2 linked regions of the Cohaesibacter sp. ES.047 genome follow. The protein of the gene in region 1 interacts with the protein of each later gene in a pairwise test. Links are inferred from orthologs where the notes say so. Each region holds a gene or a part of one and is shown on either strand. Other genes may lie near its edges.

Evidence for each region. Proteins that work in one complex are often made in the same cells at the same time.
Region 2: the proteins of CPH65_RS04295 (region 1) and sfsA interact in binary tests that used the Escherichia coli proteins (3 or more experiments, as listed by UniProt). The link is inferred for Cohaesibacter sp. ES.047 from one-to-one orthologs.

What each region holds. Positions count from the first base shown.
Region 1 is NZ_LT907844.1:955,887-963,597, forward strand. What follows is about bases 1,882-4,807. They hold CPH65_RS04295 (glutamate-5-semialdehyde dehydrogenase), read right to left. Parts: upstream 4,019-4,807; coding sequence 2,744-4,018; downstream 1,882-2,743. Other genes in these bases: CPH65_RS04290 (nicotinate-nucleotide adenylyltransferase), read right to left, coding at 2,040-2,684; proB (glutamate 5-kinase), read right to left, coding at 4,144-4,807. Outside these bases: CPH65_RS04275 (murein hydrolase activator EnvC), read right to left, coding at 1-655; 23S rRNA (pseudouridine(1915)-N(3))-methyltransferase RlmH, read right to left, coding at 916-1,398; rsfS (ribosome silencing factor), read right to left, coding at 1,470-1,850; more of proB, read right to left, coding at 4,808-5,310; GTPase ObgE, read right to left, coding at 5,329-6,366; CPH65_RS04310 (GNAT family N-acetyltransferase), read right to left, coding at 6,452-7,006; CPH65_RS04315 (GNAT family N-acetyltransferase), read right to left, coding at 7,006-7,683. UniProt on the Escherichia coli protein: Catalyzes the NADPH-dependent reduction of L-glutamate 5-phosphate into L-glutamate 5-semialdehyde and phosphate. The product spontaneously undergoes cyclization to form 1-pyrroline-5-carboxylate.
Region 2 is NZ_LT907844.1:4,852,827-4,860,352, reverse strand. The notes cover bases 1,672-4,412. They hold sfsA (DNA/RNA nuclease SfsA), read right to left. Parts: upstream 3,530-4,412; coding sequence 2,813-3,529; downstream 1,672-2,812. Other genes in these bases: CPH65_RS22535 (competence/damage-inducible protein A), read left to right, coding at 3,839-4,412; map (type I methionyl aminopeptidase), read right to left, coding at 1,851-2,687; radC (DNA repair protein RadC), read right to left, coding at 1,672-1,816. Outside these bases: CPH65_RS22560 (branched-chain amino acid ABC transporter permease LivH), read right to left, coding at 1-669; more of radC, read right to left, coding at 1,118-1,671; more of CPH65_RS22535, read left to right, coding at 4,413-4,597; gpt (xanthine phosphoribosyltransferase), read left to right, coding at 4,649-5,155; CPH65_RS22520 (hypothetical protein), read right to left, coding at 5,479-5,757; CPH65_RS22515 (SLC13 family permease), read right to left, coding at 5,877-7,526. UniProt on the Escherichia coli protein: Binds to DNA non-specifically. Could be a regulatory factor involved in maltose metabolism.

The sequences.
Region 1 (7,711 bases):
CAATTTCCGTGTGCAGGCGAATGAGTTCCTCGAGCTGAGTGGCAAGGGAGGTGGCCTCGAGACGGATTTCCGGCACCAGGGTGCTGAGAAGAATGGCCGAGCGGACCGCATCAAGGGCCTCATTGGGCCGAACGGCAAGGGCCGGTGGCGGGTTGCGGCCGATGCGTTGCAGGGCGGCGAGAACCTTCGACAGGGAATCGCGCTGCTCGGCGAGGGAAACCCGAAGCTCCGTCTGGTCGGCGAACAGGATCTTGAGCCGGGCTTCACGCTCTGAAATGGAGCTTTCAAGGGTCTGGATGCGGTTGGCTGTGTCAATCAGGTCCGTCTGGATTGTCTGGCGGTCTGCTTTGAGGCGGGCGATTTCCTGGCTGAGCTCGTCGCGGCGTTGTTCCGACATGGCGATCGACTGTTCGATGGTCGAAAGCGCCTTTTCCTGATCCGTTCTGGCCTTGAGACGCGCTTCCAGTGCGCGCGCGGCACGGGCTTCGGCTTCCGACATTTCAGGAGCGGGATCGGGCGCGTCTTCAGATGCTGGATCTGACTGCGCCAGAGCGGGGCGCTGCACCGGTGTAACGGTCAAAAAAGCGAGGAAACAAACAGCCAGAACGCGGGACGCGAAGGCAAGGATGCTGATGGCATTGCGTTTGTTCGGCATCGATCGCTTCGATTGGTTCACGGGCACCCGAATCACCTTTGAAAAGGGGTTGAGGTGAAATGTAGTGCATGGGTCCTGCCGGTGGAATCCACCGCTTGAGGAAAAGGCAAGGAACGCGCCGGTTGTCCCGCTTCGACTTGCTCTCTGCCTGCTGCTGTGCAAACCCTCACGCAGAAACGGCGGATTGCCGTCCTGTCATGCCCGCGAGCCATTCATCCTCTGGGCCAGTTACACCTTGTGCCAGTTATACCCTGTGCCAGCTAAACCCTGTGATAGGGGTGCCCTGTCAGAATGGTGATGGCGCGGTAGATCTGTTCGGCAAGAAGGATTCTGGCAACCTGATGTGGCCAGGTCATGGCACCCAGAGCGATTTTCAGATCGGCCTTTTGCAATAAGTCCTGTCCGTGGCCGTCGGGCCCGCCGATCACAAAGGCCATCGCGGGGGTGCTGTTGATGCGCTCCTTGTCCACCAGCTGCGCAAACGCCTCGCTGGACAGATTCTTGCCGTGCTCGTCCAGCGCGATGATGAAGGCACCGCTCGGGATCGCTCCAAGAAGCTGGGTGGCTTCCTGCGCCTTGCGTTCATTGGCATTGCGGGCGCGGCTTTCCGCGAACTCGACCATGTCGGGTCCGGATAGTCCCAATGCTCTTCCTGCCTTGACGGCGCGGTCCTGGTAACGAGCGACAAGCTCCGTCTCCGGGCCGGCTTTCTGCCGCCCGATGGCTGCCATGATAAGCTTCATCGTTCTTTTCCATCTGTCACCGGTCGGGCTGGGATCAGGTCCTGTGCCGTCGGGTGACTGGCCGCGCTATCTCAGACGTCGTCCTGAGACTCGGCAGCCCACATTTTCTCGATATTGTAGAATTCGCGGACCTCGGGGCGGAAGATGTGAACGATATGGTCGCCAGTGTCGATCAGCACCCAATCGCAATTGGGCAGACCTTCGACGTGCGCGTTGCCAAAACCGTTGTCCTTGAGATCTCTCAGAAGACGGTCGGAAACGGCGCCGACATGACGATGGGAGCGACCGGATGTGATGATCATGAAGTCGGCAAGGGAAGACTTGCCGCGAAGATCAATCGACAGGATGTCCTCTGCCTTGGCTTCGTCGAGGCTCGAGAGGATCAGCTCAAGGGCCTGTTCAGGATCCATGCGATCCGAAACAAGGCTCATCGGAGAAGGGCCTTCAGGCATCATCTCCATTTGGGTTGCGGTGGACAGGAATTTACCTCTTTCTGAGTAGATAATATGCGCCGAGCCAAAGCCCGGCATTTTCGCCAATCCATCACATGTTTCCAATGATGGATAGACATGGATAGGGGAATGACTGATTTGGTCGTCAGACCTCCGCCTTTTTAAAATACGTCATCCTATATGACATTTTCAAGGCTTTTGGCCAACTTCATTTGGTTGTGTTGTCGTATTGCTACGCAAATACGTTGACGAAAGGTTGCTTCTGGGGCCATGCAGAAAGCTCCAGACGGGACTTTTCATGCGTGCAAGCGCAGCTCCCTTGTGGCTTGGAAGGCGTGCCCATGCATAATGCAGGGCGGCCGGTGAAGACAGGGCCGAGAGGCTGTGCCCCGGTCGGTCTATGATGGCGACCGGTATGCGCTCGAGAATTGACTGCCATCGCTGCCAACGGTGGAATTGGGGCAGATTGTCAGCCCCCATGATCCATATGAAGCGAATTCCGACCGTGCGTTTGTCGAGCCATTCGAGGGTCTCGGCCGTGAAGCGTGTGCCGGCTCGTGCCTCGGCACCCGTCACGTCGATGCGCGGATGATCCATCATACAAGCCGTTCCCTCCAGTCTCGTTTCGAGGGAAGGGAGATTCTTTGTATCCTTCAATGGGTTGCCCGGCGTGACCAGACACCAGATCCGATCAAGCTGGAAATGTTTCAGTGCAGTCAGCGCCACGTGCCGGTGGCCCGCATGGGCAGGGTTGAAGCTGCCGCCATAAAGACCGATTGTCATGCCGGGTGAGGCAGGGGGCAGGTCAAGAGGATAAAGTCTGGATCTGGTCATTGTTCCTGCCGCTGCTCGATGCGATGCACATCGCGCAATTGCTCTTGGTTCCAATCGTTCTACGGGCGTGTCTGGCCAGTGCCGTGGACGCGATACTTGAAGCTTGTGAGCTGTTCAAGGCCCACTGGTCCTCGCGCATGCATCCGGCCCGTGGCGATGCCGATTTCCGCTCCCATGCCAAATTCGCCGCCATCGGCGAACTGGGTCGAGGCATTGTGCATGACAATGGCGCTGTCCACTTCCTTCAAGAAGCGATCTGCAGCCGCTGCGTCTTCAGTAATGATGCTTTCGGTATGACTCGAGCTATAGGTTGCGATGTGCCTGATCGCGCCCTCAACCCCATCGACAAGACAGACCGAAATGATGCTGTCGAGATATTCGGTCGACCAGTCATCCTCATTGGCTGCGTCCGCAGCCGGGCAGAGGGCGAGCACGTCGGCGCTGCCTCGGATGCTGCATCCTTCCTCGCTGAGGGCGGCAAGCACATCCTTGCCGATGGTCTGAGCGATTGAGCGGTCGATCAGCAGGGTTTCTGCGGCTCCGCAAATGCCCGTGCGGCGCATCTTGGCGTTGACGACAATGGCTTTGGCCTTGTCAGCGTCTGCCGCCTTGTCGACATAGACATGGCAGATGCCTTCAAGATGGGAGAAGACGGGGACGCGCGCTTCGCTCTGCACCCGTCCGACAAGGCCCTTGCCACCGCGCGGGACAATCACGTCGACATTGCCGCCAAGTCCCTTGAGCATTTCGCCCACTGCCGCGCGGTCCGTGGTGGGCACGATCTGGATGGCGCTGGCCGGCAGGCCTGCAGCCGTCAGCCCCTTGACGAGACAGGCATGAATGGCGCGGGACGAATGATAGCTGTCCGAACCGCCGCGCAAGATCGAGGCATTGCCGGATTTGAGGCAAAGGGCCCCCGCATCGGCGGTGACATTGGGGCGGCTTTCATAGATCACACCAATGACACCAAGCGGGGTGCGGACACGTTCGATATGAAGGCCGTTGGGGCGATCCCACTCGGACATGATGTCGCCGATGGGGTCGGGGAGTTCGGCAATGGCCTCAAGCCCGGCAGCCATGGCCTCGATGCGGTCCGCGTCCAGCGTCAGGCGATCCAGAAAGGACGCGCTCATGCCGACTTCCTTTCCTTTGGCAACATCCTTGGCATTGGCTTCCAGAATGCCATTGATATCGGCACGCAGGGCCTTGGCTGCTTCACTCAGCGCCAGATTTTTTGTTTCGGTCGGGGCATTGGCCAACGCATACGACGCCTGACGTGCTTGCACGCCAAGATCGGACATGACATCAGCGACAGGTCGCGTCATTTCATTCATGGCTTTTCCCCTTCTTGCGGGCCTTCGTTTTGCTGGCCTTTGTCGTCCTGATTTCCGTGTTTCAGGCGTGTGGCCGTGGCCCGTGGTTATTGGATATGGTGTAAATTTCCGGTCCGGTCAAGCGCTCATTGCGCGGCATGTTCCGAATGCTCGGCCGGTTCGGTGTCACGCAGAACCATGTCGTCGCGGTGGATGAGTTCCGGTCTGCCATCATAGCCCAGAATCTCGGTGATCTGGTTGGACCGGCACCCCTTGATCTTCTCGGCTTCGAAATGGTCATAGCCGATCAGGCCGCGCGCGATCTCCTCGCCATTGGGCGCGCGCAAGATGACAGCATCGCCCTTGGCAAAGTTCCCCTCAAGCGACATGACCCCGGCAGGCAAAAGGCTCTTGCCGCTGTGCAGGGCTCGAACCGCCCCGTCATCAAGCGTCAGGCATCCGTGCGGTTCGAGATGGCCATTGATCCAGCGGCGACGCTGGGTGATCGGGTTGGAATTGGCCACGAACCAGCTGCATTTGGCCCCATCCATGATGGACTTGAGCGGATTGTAGACGCCGCCATTGGCGATGATCATCGAGGTACCGGCATTGACGGCGATCTTTCCTGCGGCGATCTTGGTCGTCATGCCACCCTTGGCGAATTCAGAGCCGGTGCTGCCGGCCATGGCTTCGATCTCGGGCGTGATATGCTCGATAAGGGGGATATGTCGGGCGTCGGGATTGTTGGCAGGAGGGGCGGTATAAAGACCGTCGATGTCGGAGAGCAGAATGAGGCAGTCGGCGCTGATCATGGTGGCGACGCGCGCCGCGAGGCGATCATTGTCGCCATATTTGATCTCCGAGGTTGCCACGGTGTCATTCTCGTTGACGATGGGCACAGAGCCAAGCTGCAAAAGAGTTGAGAGCGTGGCGCGAGCATTGAGATAGCGTCGGCGCTCTTCGGTGTCCCCGAGGGTGAGAAGAATCTGGCCCGCCGTCAGATCGACCTTGTGCAGAGCATCGGCATAGGCCTCACCCAGAGCAATCTGCCCGATGGCGGCTGCGGCCTGGCTTTCCTCCAGCCTGAGCTTGCCGTGGGCAGGCAGATTGGTCTTGCGCCGTCCGAGCGCGATTGCACCTGAGGAGACGATGAGCACTTCTCTACCGCGACTGCGGAGCATGGCGATGTCATCGGCAAGGGTCTGAAGCCACGCGGCGCGCAGTCTTCCGGTCTTGGCATCCACCAATGTCGCCGAGCCGATCTTGACGACGATCCTCTTTTGATCCTGCAGCTTCATCTTGCTTGTCATGATGTGCTTCCGGCACCCTGCTCAGGGGCGCCAGGCCTCTTCTTCCTGTTGGTCTTCTGCCTCGCGCCGGTTTTCATCCTCGACCTTGCCGATGATGGCACGCAGGATGTCGTCCATGTTGGTGCGGGCCACTGCCGAGATGACAAAGGGCTTGAAGCCAAATTCCTTTTCAAACGCCTTGAGGCGTTCTGCGATGTCTTCATCAAGCAGCGAGTCGATCTTGGTCAGTGCCACGATCTCGTCCTTCTCGCTCAGACCCTCATCGTAGGCTTCCAGCTCGCCACGGATCACGCGATAGGCGTCGAGGAAATCGTCCTGTGTTGCATCGACAAGATGCAAAAGCACACGGCAGCGTTCCACATGCCCCAAAAAGCGGTCGCCGATTCCGACGCCTTCATGGGCGCCCTCAACCAGACCGGGGATGTCGGCCATGACGAATTCGCGGCCATCGATGCCCACAACACCAAGGTTCGGATGAAGCGTTGTGAAGGGATAATCCGCGATCTTTGGCTTGGCCGAGGAGACGGACGCCAGAAAGGTGGATTTGCCTGCGTTGGGCAGGCCGACCAGACCAGCATCGGCAATCAGCTTGAGGCGCAGCCAGATCCAGCGTTCCTCGCCCTCTTGGCCGGGGTTGGCGCGCCGTGGTGCCTGATTGACCGAGGATTTGAAATGGGTGTTGCCGAAGCCGCCGTTGCCGCCCTTGCAGAGCTTGTAGCTCTGGCCCACTTCGGTGAAATCGGCCAGAATGGTTTCGTTGTCCTCATCAAGGATCTGTGTACCGACGGGCACCTTGAGGATCACGTCCTTGCCGTTGTGTCCGTTTCGGTTGCGCCCCATGCCATGGATGCCGGTCTCGGCCTTGAAATGCTGCTTGAAGCGATAGTCGATAAGGGTGTTCAGGCCATTGACGCATTCCACGATGACATCGCCACCCTTGCCGCCATCGCCGCCATCAGGGCCGCCAAGGGCGACGTATTTTTCGCGCCGAAAGGAAAGACAGCCCGCCCCGCCATCGCCGGAGCGGACGTAGACCTTGGCCTGGTCAAGAAATTTCATGCAATGCTCCATGATCCCCATGCCTGCCACGCACGCGCCATGGTGCGCCAGCCGGCATGAGGTCTAGTGTGTGCAGAGCGGCGCTTCATGCTGCCGCGCTCTGTCCGAGATATATATCGGCGGTCAGTTCCATTTCGATCCGAGGCACTTCGATGCCGCGGACCGGGCTGTAGACCACGCCGCGTCCGACTTCGCAGAAACCCAGACCGGAGAGAACCTTCAGCGACCGTTTGTTGTCTTCATAGGCGGCTGCGCTGATGCGTTCGGTCGGCTCCAGTGGCATATACCAGTCGAGCAGGCGGCGCGCCGCTTCCTGCATAAAGCCTTTACCCCAGAATGGGGGTGCAAGCCAATAGCCAATCGACGGTGCAAAGAGCCCCAGTTCGCGCTGGCTCGACGGTTTGAGCCCGATACCGCCGATCAGCCGGGAGTCCAACGTGATGACAAGGTTGAGCCCGGAGATACCCTTATGTTGACGTTCGATCCAGTCCACCGCCGATCCGGTCGGATAGGGATGGGGCACCTCGGTCAGATAGCTGCTGACCTCATAGGCACTGAGATAGTGTTCAAGGGCCGGTGCATCCTGTGGCTGCGGCATGCGCAGGACAAGACGTTTGCTTCTGAGTATTGGACTGCGCATCAGGCTGCTCCTTTCACGTCTAGATCACTGGGGTCCTCTTTGTTCTTGTTTGCTGTTGCCTCGAGCAGGCTGACGCCCGCCCAGTGGCGCAGGGCGTGCCAGGTGCTGCGATCGAGGCGATAGCGGTCGATCGGGATCATGCCCCGTTGAAAATGCGAGTGGGCCATGCCGGAGCCACAGAACTGAAAGCCGCTTTTCTCGACAATACGTCGGGAGCGACCGCAGGATACACGGCAGCGTGCGGTCATGCTGTCCAGTTTGCTGTGTGTTTTTGTCGGGTTCGAAAAAGCAAAATCGGCCAGTGCCTGCATGGACCGCGTCGCAATGCCCTGGGACCAATGCTTGTGCTCAACCAGCACGCTGATCTCGGCGTTGCCGGGGGTCTCCAAAAGCACGATGCAGGCAGCACCCATTGCTCGGCCTTTCATGTCACTGATGACAAAAGGAAAAGCGTCTGGATTGCTCTCTTGCAGAAGCGCGTCAAGCCAGAGGTCGGCGGCACGCATGGTGCTGGGCAGCCAATTGGTGCACAGGTTTGCCACCATGTGCGGATCGCTCGCCATGACCACAAGAGCCTCAAGGTCCTGACGGGTCGGGCGCCGCAAGATGAAATTGCTTTCCGAACCCGTTCTACAGTCGGGCTCGGTTTCCTGTATGCCTTTTTCTATATCCGGCATCGGATCCTCCTTCGTTTGGTGTGGTCGG
Region 2 (7,526 bases), 3.9 Mb from region 1 along the record:
GTAGTAGAGCAGGAACATGATGCCTGCGACCGAGGCGAGCGCTGCGCCCATGACGAAGGTCAGGGAGATCGTGCGGTCGACATTGACACCGAGAAGGGCTGCCATTTTCTGATCCTGTTCGCAGGAGCGCTGGGCGCGTCCGAGCGATGTCTTGTTGATCAGGAGGGTAAATCCGACCATGAGCAGGAATGTCGTCACGATGATCAGGATCTGCATGTAGGACAACTGGACCGCAAAGCCATTGCCTTCCATCAGGGTGAAGCCACCAGTGATTTGTGGCGGCAGCGGCTTGACGCGTGCGCCCTGAACGACCTGAACGAAGTTCTGAAGGACAATCGACATGCCGATGGCCGTGATCAGCGGAGCCAGGCGGAAGGAGCCTCGCAAGGGGCGATAGGCCAGACGCTCGACACCCCATCCCCACACCGATGTCATCAGCATCGATATGATGAGGACGATCAAGAGGGCAATGGGAAGGAAAGTGACGCCCATGGCTGTTACGGCCAGAAGCGCGATCAACGCGATGAATGCGCCAACCATGAAGATGTCACCATGGGCAAAGTTGATCATGCCGATAATGCCATACACCATGGTGTAACCAATGGCGATGAGACCGTAAATAGACCCCAGTGCGATACCATTGATCAGCTGTTGTATAAAATATTCCATTTGACTCGCTGTTCCTGAGTTCTCTGTGGCTTTGGACCACTTATTATGATGGAAGGTGTTGTTTTGTTTTTATATGAGAAAGTTCTCGCCAACTTTTTTAGCAAGAAGTGGCTAGGAGTACAAATAGTTGAGTCGAGAAAACAAACAATTTCAGCGTAATTCGAAAAATATGTCTATAATTTAGCCAAATTCGGCGTGAATGCTGGTATATTTGGCACTGATATCGGGGTTTTTTAGAAGAATGATTGCATAATAGACGATAAATGTGGAACGTTTCTGCTGTTCTGTATGAAAAATATGCAGAGTTGTAATCTGTACCATAGAAACTGTTGGAATCTTGCGTATTTATTGCGCAAATCTAGTTGTTCTGGAAAGATTCCGGGTGTTTCACGGCACCGGACTGGCAGTCCAGATCGGTGGTTCCGTAAGGGTGCTTAGGGAGAAAGAACTAGATTAATCCAAGTGATCGGAAACTCACGTGACCGCTGCGCGCCACTATGATGTGATCATGCAGAATGACACCGAGCGGTTCTGCTGCGTCGGCAACCTGTTTGGTCATGTCGATATCAGCCCGTGAAGGGGTCGGGTCGCCGCTTGGATGATTGTGAACCATGATGATGGCAGAGGCAGAAAGCTCGAGCGCGCGCTTGACTACCTCGCGAATATAGACCGGTGTGTGATCGACCGTTCCGGTCTGCTGCACTTCATCGGCGATCAGCTTGTTCTTCTTGTCCAGAAAGATGACCCGGAACTGCTCGATATCATTGTAGGCCATGGTGGTGCGGCAATGATCGAGCACCGCGTTCCATGACGACAGGACCGGGCGGTTCTTGACCTGATCGGATGTGAATTTGAAGGCGGCAGCCTGAACCAGCTTGAGTTCGGTGACGACCGATTGTCCAATGCCGGGGATCTCCATCAGCAGACGGTCCGGGGCGGACAGGACCTCGGCGAAAGAGCCGAAGCGGTCCAGCAGGGCCTTGGCGACGGGCTTGGTGTCCCGCCGCGGGATGGCGCGAAAGAGAATGAGCTCAAGCAACTCGTAGTCATGCAGAGCTGCCGGGCCTGCCTCGCGGAACTTTTGGCGCAGGCGGTCGCGGTGGCCCATGTAGTGCGGTGAACCCGCTGCATCCTTCAAACCGCCCATTGCGCTGCCTCCCTGCAAGCCCTCGGGGTTGAGGCTAGTCGTTGCCTAGAATATAGGGCGGCTTGTCATAACCCTTTGGCGACAGGGTGAAGATCTCGCAGCCATCCTCGGTAATGCCGATGGAATGCTCGAACTGGGCCGAAAGGGAGCGATCACGCGTGACGGCGGTCCAGCCGTCGTGCAGCACCTTGACGTGGGGCTTGCCCAGATTGATCATCGGCTCGATGGTGAAGATCATGCCGGGCTTGAGCTCAACGCCTTCGCCCCGCGTGCCATAATGCAGGATGTTGGGTGCATCGTGGAACAACTGGCCGACACCATGGCCGCAAAAATCCCGCACGACACCGCAGCGTTCGCTTTCAGCATATTCCTGAATAGCCGCGCCGATGTCTCCGGTGGTGTTGCCCGGCTTGGATGCGTCGATACCGATCATCAAGGATTTATAGGTGACGTCGAGCAGACGTTCGGCCGCGCGCTTGATCTGGCCAACTGGGTACATCCGCGAACTGTCGCCGTACCAGCCGTCGAGGATGTAGGTGACGTCGACATTGACGATGTCGCCTTCCTTGAGGGGCTTGTCATTGGGGATGCCGTGGCAGACAACATGGTTGATCGAGGTGCAGGTGTATTTCTTATACCCGCGGTAGTTCAGGGTTGCTGGCAAGGCGCCGTTCTCTTCGCCGAAATCACGGATGAAATCATCGATTTCCTGGGTCTTGGTTCCCGGCTTGATCAGTTCGGCAACGCCATCAAGGGCGCGGGCGGTCAACTGGCCAGCCTTACGCATGCCTTCGAAGGCTTCTTCGCCATAAAGGCGAATGTCGCCGGTGTTTCTGAGGGGGGCGCTTGAGGCTTCTATATAATTTACCATTGGATCGTATTCCGATTGCTTCTTTCCCCCATGGATATCGTTCTCGCACGCAATGTGCAAACCGGAAATCGGATCAAAGGGGCACTTTTTGCTTCATCGGTGCAATGAAAGACGCGTTGGGTTCTTCATTGTTCAAAGGGGTGGAGATCAAAGGGGATCGGGTGCGACAGCGTGATACCGTCCGTTGAGATGTCGCAGGCATAAACATAGGCCTCAACTCCTCGCTGGCGTGCAAGGGCAAAGGCGGCGGCATAGTCCGGATCTATGTCCGCAGCAAGGGAGAAGCGCTCAGCGTCCGTGCGCTGGACCAGATAGAGCATCACGGCACGGTGCCCCTCCTGAACCATGTCACCAAGTTCGACAAGATGCTTGGCGCCGCGTTTTGTGACCGAATCCGGGAATTCGGCCAGACCGGGGACGCGCAACAGATGGACGTTTTTCACCTCGACATAGCAATTCGGCAGGCCTTCTCCCTCCAGCAACAGGTCAATACGGCTGTTCTTGCCGTATTTGACTTCGCGCCGAAGGGTCGGGTAGGCGGCGACTTCGCTCACCTTGCCTGCCAGTATGGCCTCTTCGACAATGCGGTTGGGGTGGGCTGTGTTGATGCCAATCATTGCGCCGTCCAGTTCCATGAGTTCCCAACTGTAGGCGAGCTTGCGTTTGGGATTGTCGGACTTTGACAGCCAAACTGTCACGCCGGGGTCTTTCAGGCCCATCATAGAGCCGGGGTTGGCACAATGGGCGGTGATCAGGCTGCCATCATCCAGTTCGATGTCGGCCAGAAAGCGCTTGTAGCGTTTGATCAGAGTGCCTCGAATGAGGGGGGCGGCGAATTGCATGGGCGGTCTCTTCGGCGGGAAGACGTGTTTCGGGATGGGGTGGTCGATGTGTTGTGTCAGCTTAGGGATCCCGTGGGCGCGGTTCAAACGGAAAACGTGGTTTTATGGTTTGGCCTGTGGGGGCTGTTTTGGGATGACGAGCGTGCCATCTTCTTGTTAAGATTAGCGGTGTTGTCAAATAGCCCACTTGAGCGGATGGGCGCCTTGGCGTAAATCCAAGGGCATTCTTTCTGAGCGTCAGCTGGGATCTCCCTTTGCGGGATGAGGGTGTGACGATCAGGAGCCAATAACAGATGTGAGACACGTGCGATGAGTGTAGAGGTGGTGACCGCAGCGGTTCTGGTGATCGGAGACGAGATCCTGTCTGGCCGAACCAAGGACAAGAATGTCGGCTTCATCGCCGATTATCTGACACAGGTCGGGATAGACCTTAAGGAAGTGCGGGTCGTTTCCGATGACATGGACGCCATCGTCGAGGCGGTGAATGCCCTGCGTTCGCGCTTTACCTATGTCTTTACCACCGGCGGCATCGGCCCAACCCATGATGACATCACGGCGGATTCCATTGCGGCGGCCTTCGGGGTCGGGATCGATCATGATCCGCGCGCCATGGCCATTCTTGAGGCGCACTATGACAAGATGGAAGGGACCGACTTCAATGAGGCCCGCAAACGCATGGCGCGCATTCCATTCGGTGCCGATCTGATCAAGAATAAAGTATCGAGTGCACCGGGCTTTCGCCTTGAAAACGTCCATGTCATGGCAGGTGTTCCCTCCGTGATGCAGGCGATGATGGACGAAATCGTCCCCACTCTTCGCACCAACAGCCAGATCGAGAGTGTCACCATCGACAGTGGCCTTGGTGAGGGACTGGTGGCTGGACCCCTGTCCAATCTGCAAACGGATCATCCGCAGGTGGTCATTGGCTCATACCCTTATATCAAGGACAATGTCTTTGCGACCAACATCGTTCTGCGCAGTCGCGACAAGGACGCCCTGTCTGCTGCTGCAGATGCGGTTCATGCGCTCTTGACGGATCTCAAGGGGCACCATCAAGGTCAATTTTAGCAAGCGGCTCCCAAAGGGGCAGGCGTGATCGAAAGCGAGAAGGAAAAGAATATGGCTGAGGCTTCTCCCAATGCCTTTCCCGTTTACTGGGAACAATTTCACAGGGATTGCCGCGCTCTTGCATGGCGTCTCAAAGGGGTCTCCGAATGGAAGGCCATCGTCTGCATTACGCGCGGTGGGCTCGTGCCTGCGGCGATCATCGCCCGTGAGCTGGGTGTGCGGATGATCGATACCGTCTGCGTTGCGTCCTATCACGATTATGAATCGCAAGGTGAGATGCAGGTTCTCAAGCCCATTGATCCGTCGGTGATCGATGTGGAAGGTGGCGATGGCGAAGGTGTGCTGATCATCGACGATCTGGTCGATACGGGCAAAACCGCAAAGGTGGTTCGGGCCATGCTGCCTAAAGCCCATTTCGCCGCGGTCTATGCCAAGCCGATGGGCCGACCTCTCGTCGATACCTATATCACCGAGGTTTCTCAGGATACCTGGATCTATTTCCCCTGGGACATGGGCCTGCAGTTTCAGGCACCGATTGCCAAAGGGCCTGTTGGCTAGTCGCCTGCATTTGTCCTTCAAGTCGACAGGAGGGGCGGTGCTGATCGGTGTCGCCTGCTCTCCTTTGCCACAAGTGGATACCGCTTCGCTGCGTTTCTATCGGCGCGGGCTTTGTGGATGGAGTGTGAGGCATTGCTTGCAATTGCCACTTCATCGCATTAGCAATGGTCGCACCATTTCTGCGGGCATGGCGGAATTGGTAGACGCAAGGGACTTAAAATCCCTCGATCCTAGATCGTCCGGGTTCGATTCCCGGTGCCCGCACCAGATGCTTTGATGCTTCTGTTCGCTACGCATTGGCCTGTTCGATCAGGCCTTTGGAGCTATTTTTCCTTACGGATGACTTTGGCGCCGATCGTGAAACCCAGATGGGATGTGATCATCATGGCCACCACAACGCACACGACCGAGATCGTATAAAAGGACGCTGATTTCTCAACAAATGCGGCCTTGTTGACGAACATGACCGCACTTGCGGCCAGCAGAGCTGCAACGCTCGCCTGCCAGCGCTTTTTCAGGATTGTGCTGATGATGAAATTCGCAATGCCGGGCGGGCTGAACATAGCCGCAAGAAAAAGCCTGGAGAGTGTGTCAAAGTCCATTATGCGTCCGTTCGGGCAAGTCTCGTCTATTTGGCTCGATCATGGCCCGGGTTGCCGTGAATTGGAAGAAAAAACAGGCCAAATATCCCGCCCCTTTTGATGTGCTTGGGAAAACCGGATCAGAAGGGCAGGAATATCGGGATCGCGAAGGTCGAGATGATCAGCGCTATGACCTGAAGCGGTACGCCGATGATGGCGAAATCGCGGAACCGGTAGTTGCCCGGACCCATCACGAGGGTGTTGATGGGAGAGGCGACAGGGGTGGAGAAGGCGGTCGAAGCGGCGATGGCCACGCTCATCAAGAGCGGTTCGGGATTGACGCCCATGATCTTGGCGACTTCGAAGGCAACAGGGGCCAGCAGCACTGCGGTCGCGGTGTTCGAGGTGAACTGGCTGAGAACCGATGTGAGTAGGAAGAAGGAAATCAGCATCATATAGGGTGAATTGGCACCATTGAGCGCGAGCATTTTATCAACGATGAGCGCCAGTCCGCCGGTTTTATCAAGGGCGGTTGCCATGGGGATCATGCCCGCGATCAGGACGAGGCTGCGCCAATTGATGAGCGTGTAAGCCTTTTTGGGATCGACGCACTGGGTGACAACCATGGCGGCTGCTGCAAGGACGACGGCGAGCACGCTGGGCACAACGCGGAAAATGATCAGGCAGAGCATAACCAGCAGAATGCCGATGGCGATGGGGGCGAGCTTTCGGCGGGGCAGGTAATTGTTGATCTCTTCGGGGAAGGACAACAGCAGGAAGTCCTCGCGAGAGGCGCGCAATTTCTGAATGTCGCGCCATTCGCCCAGAACCAGCAATTGGTCGCCGAATTCCATCTCGATGTTGCCGATGTTGCCTCTAATGGCTTTGCCCCGCCGCATGATGCCAACAATGGTCAGATTGTGCTTGGTGCGAAAGCCTGCACCGGAAATCTTGCGCCCCACCAGACGGGAGCGTTGGGTGACGATCAGATCGGCGATGCCCAATTCGCGGGCGGACAGGTGATGACCGGCTTCGTCCATATCGATGACCTTCATGCCAACGGCGGCCAGATCTTCCGGTGAGAGCGGCTCGGCCATGACACCATAGATCACGTCTCCTTCCTGAAAGACGATTTCCGAGTGCATGAAGGACACCTTGGGTTTGGAGCCTGACTGGTCCCGATCCTCGATGCCGAAGACGGTCAGGCCGATCTTGCGGCGCAGCTTCACGCTGACCACGGTCTCATCAATCAGGATGGAGTTTTTGTGCAGCTCCAGCCGGACGATCTGGTCCTTGACGCCATAGGCCGAAATCATGTCGTTGAGAGAGCGGCGTTCCTGTCGCTTGTGGACCGCGGATCCATCGTCGCGGAGCATTTTGCGACCGTAGAAGACCATGTAGACAACGGCGATTGCCAGAATGATCAGGCCGATGGGGGAAAACGCGAAAAAGTTGAATGGCTCGAGGCCAGCTTCCTGCAACTGGGCACTGACAACAAGGTTGGGCGGTGTGCCGATCAGGGTCAGCATGCCGCCAATGAGAGCGCCGTAAGCAAGCGGCATCAAAAGCTTGGAGGGCGAAATGCCGGCACGCGTGGCCAGACGAATGGCGACGGGAATGAAAATCGCCCCGGATCCGGTCACGCTCATGACGGAGGCGAGTGCGGCAACCGACAGCATCAACAGGACAATCAACTTCCATTCATCGTGACCGGCAACCTGAACGATCTTGTCGCCGACAGCGTAGGAAATGCCGGTCTGGGCAAGCCCTTCCCCGACAACGAACAGACC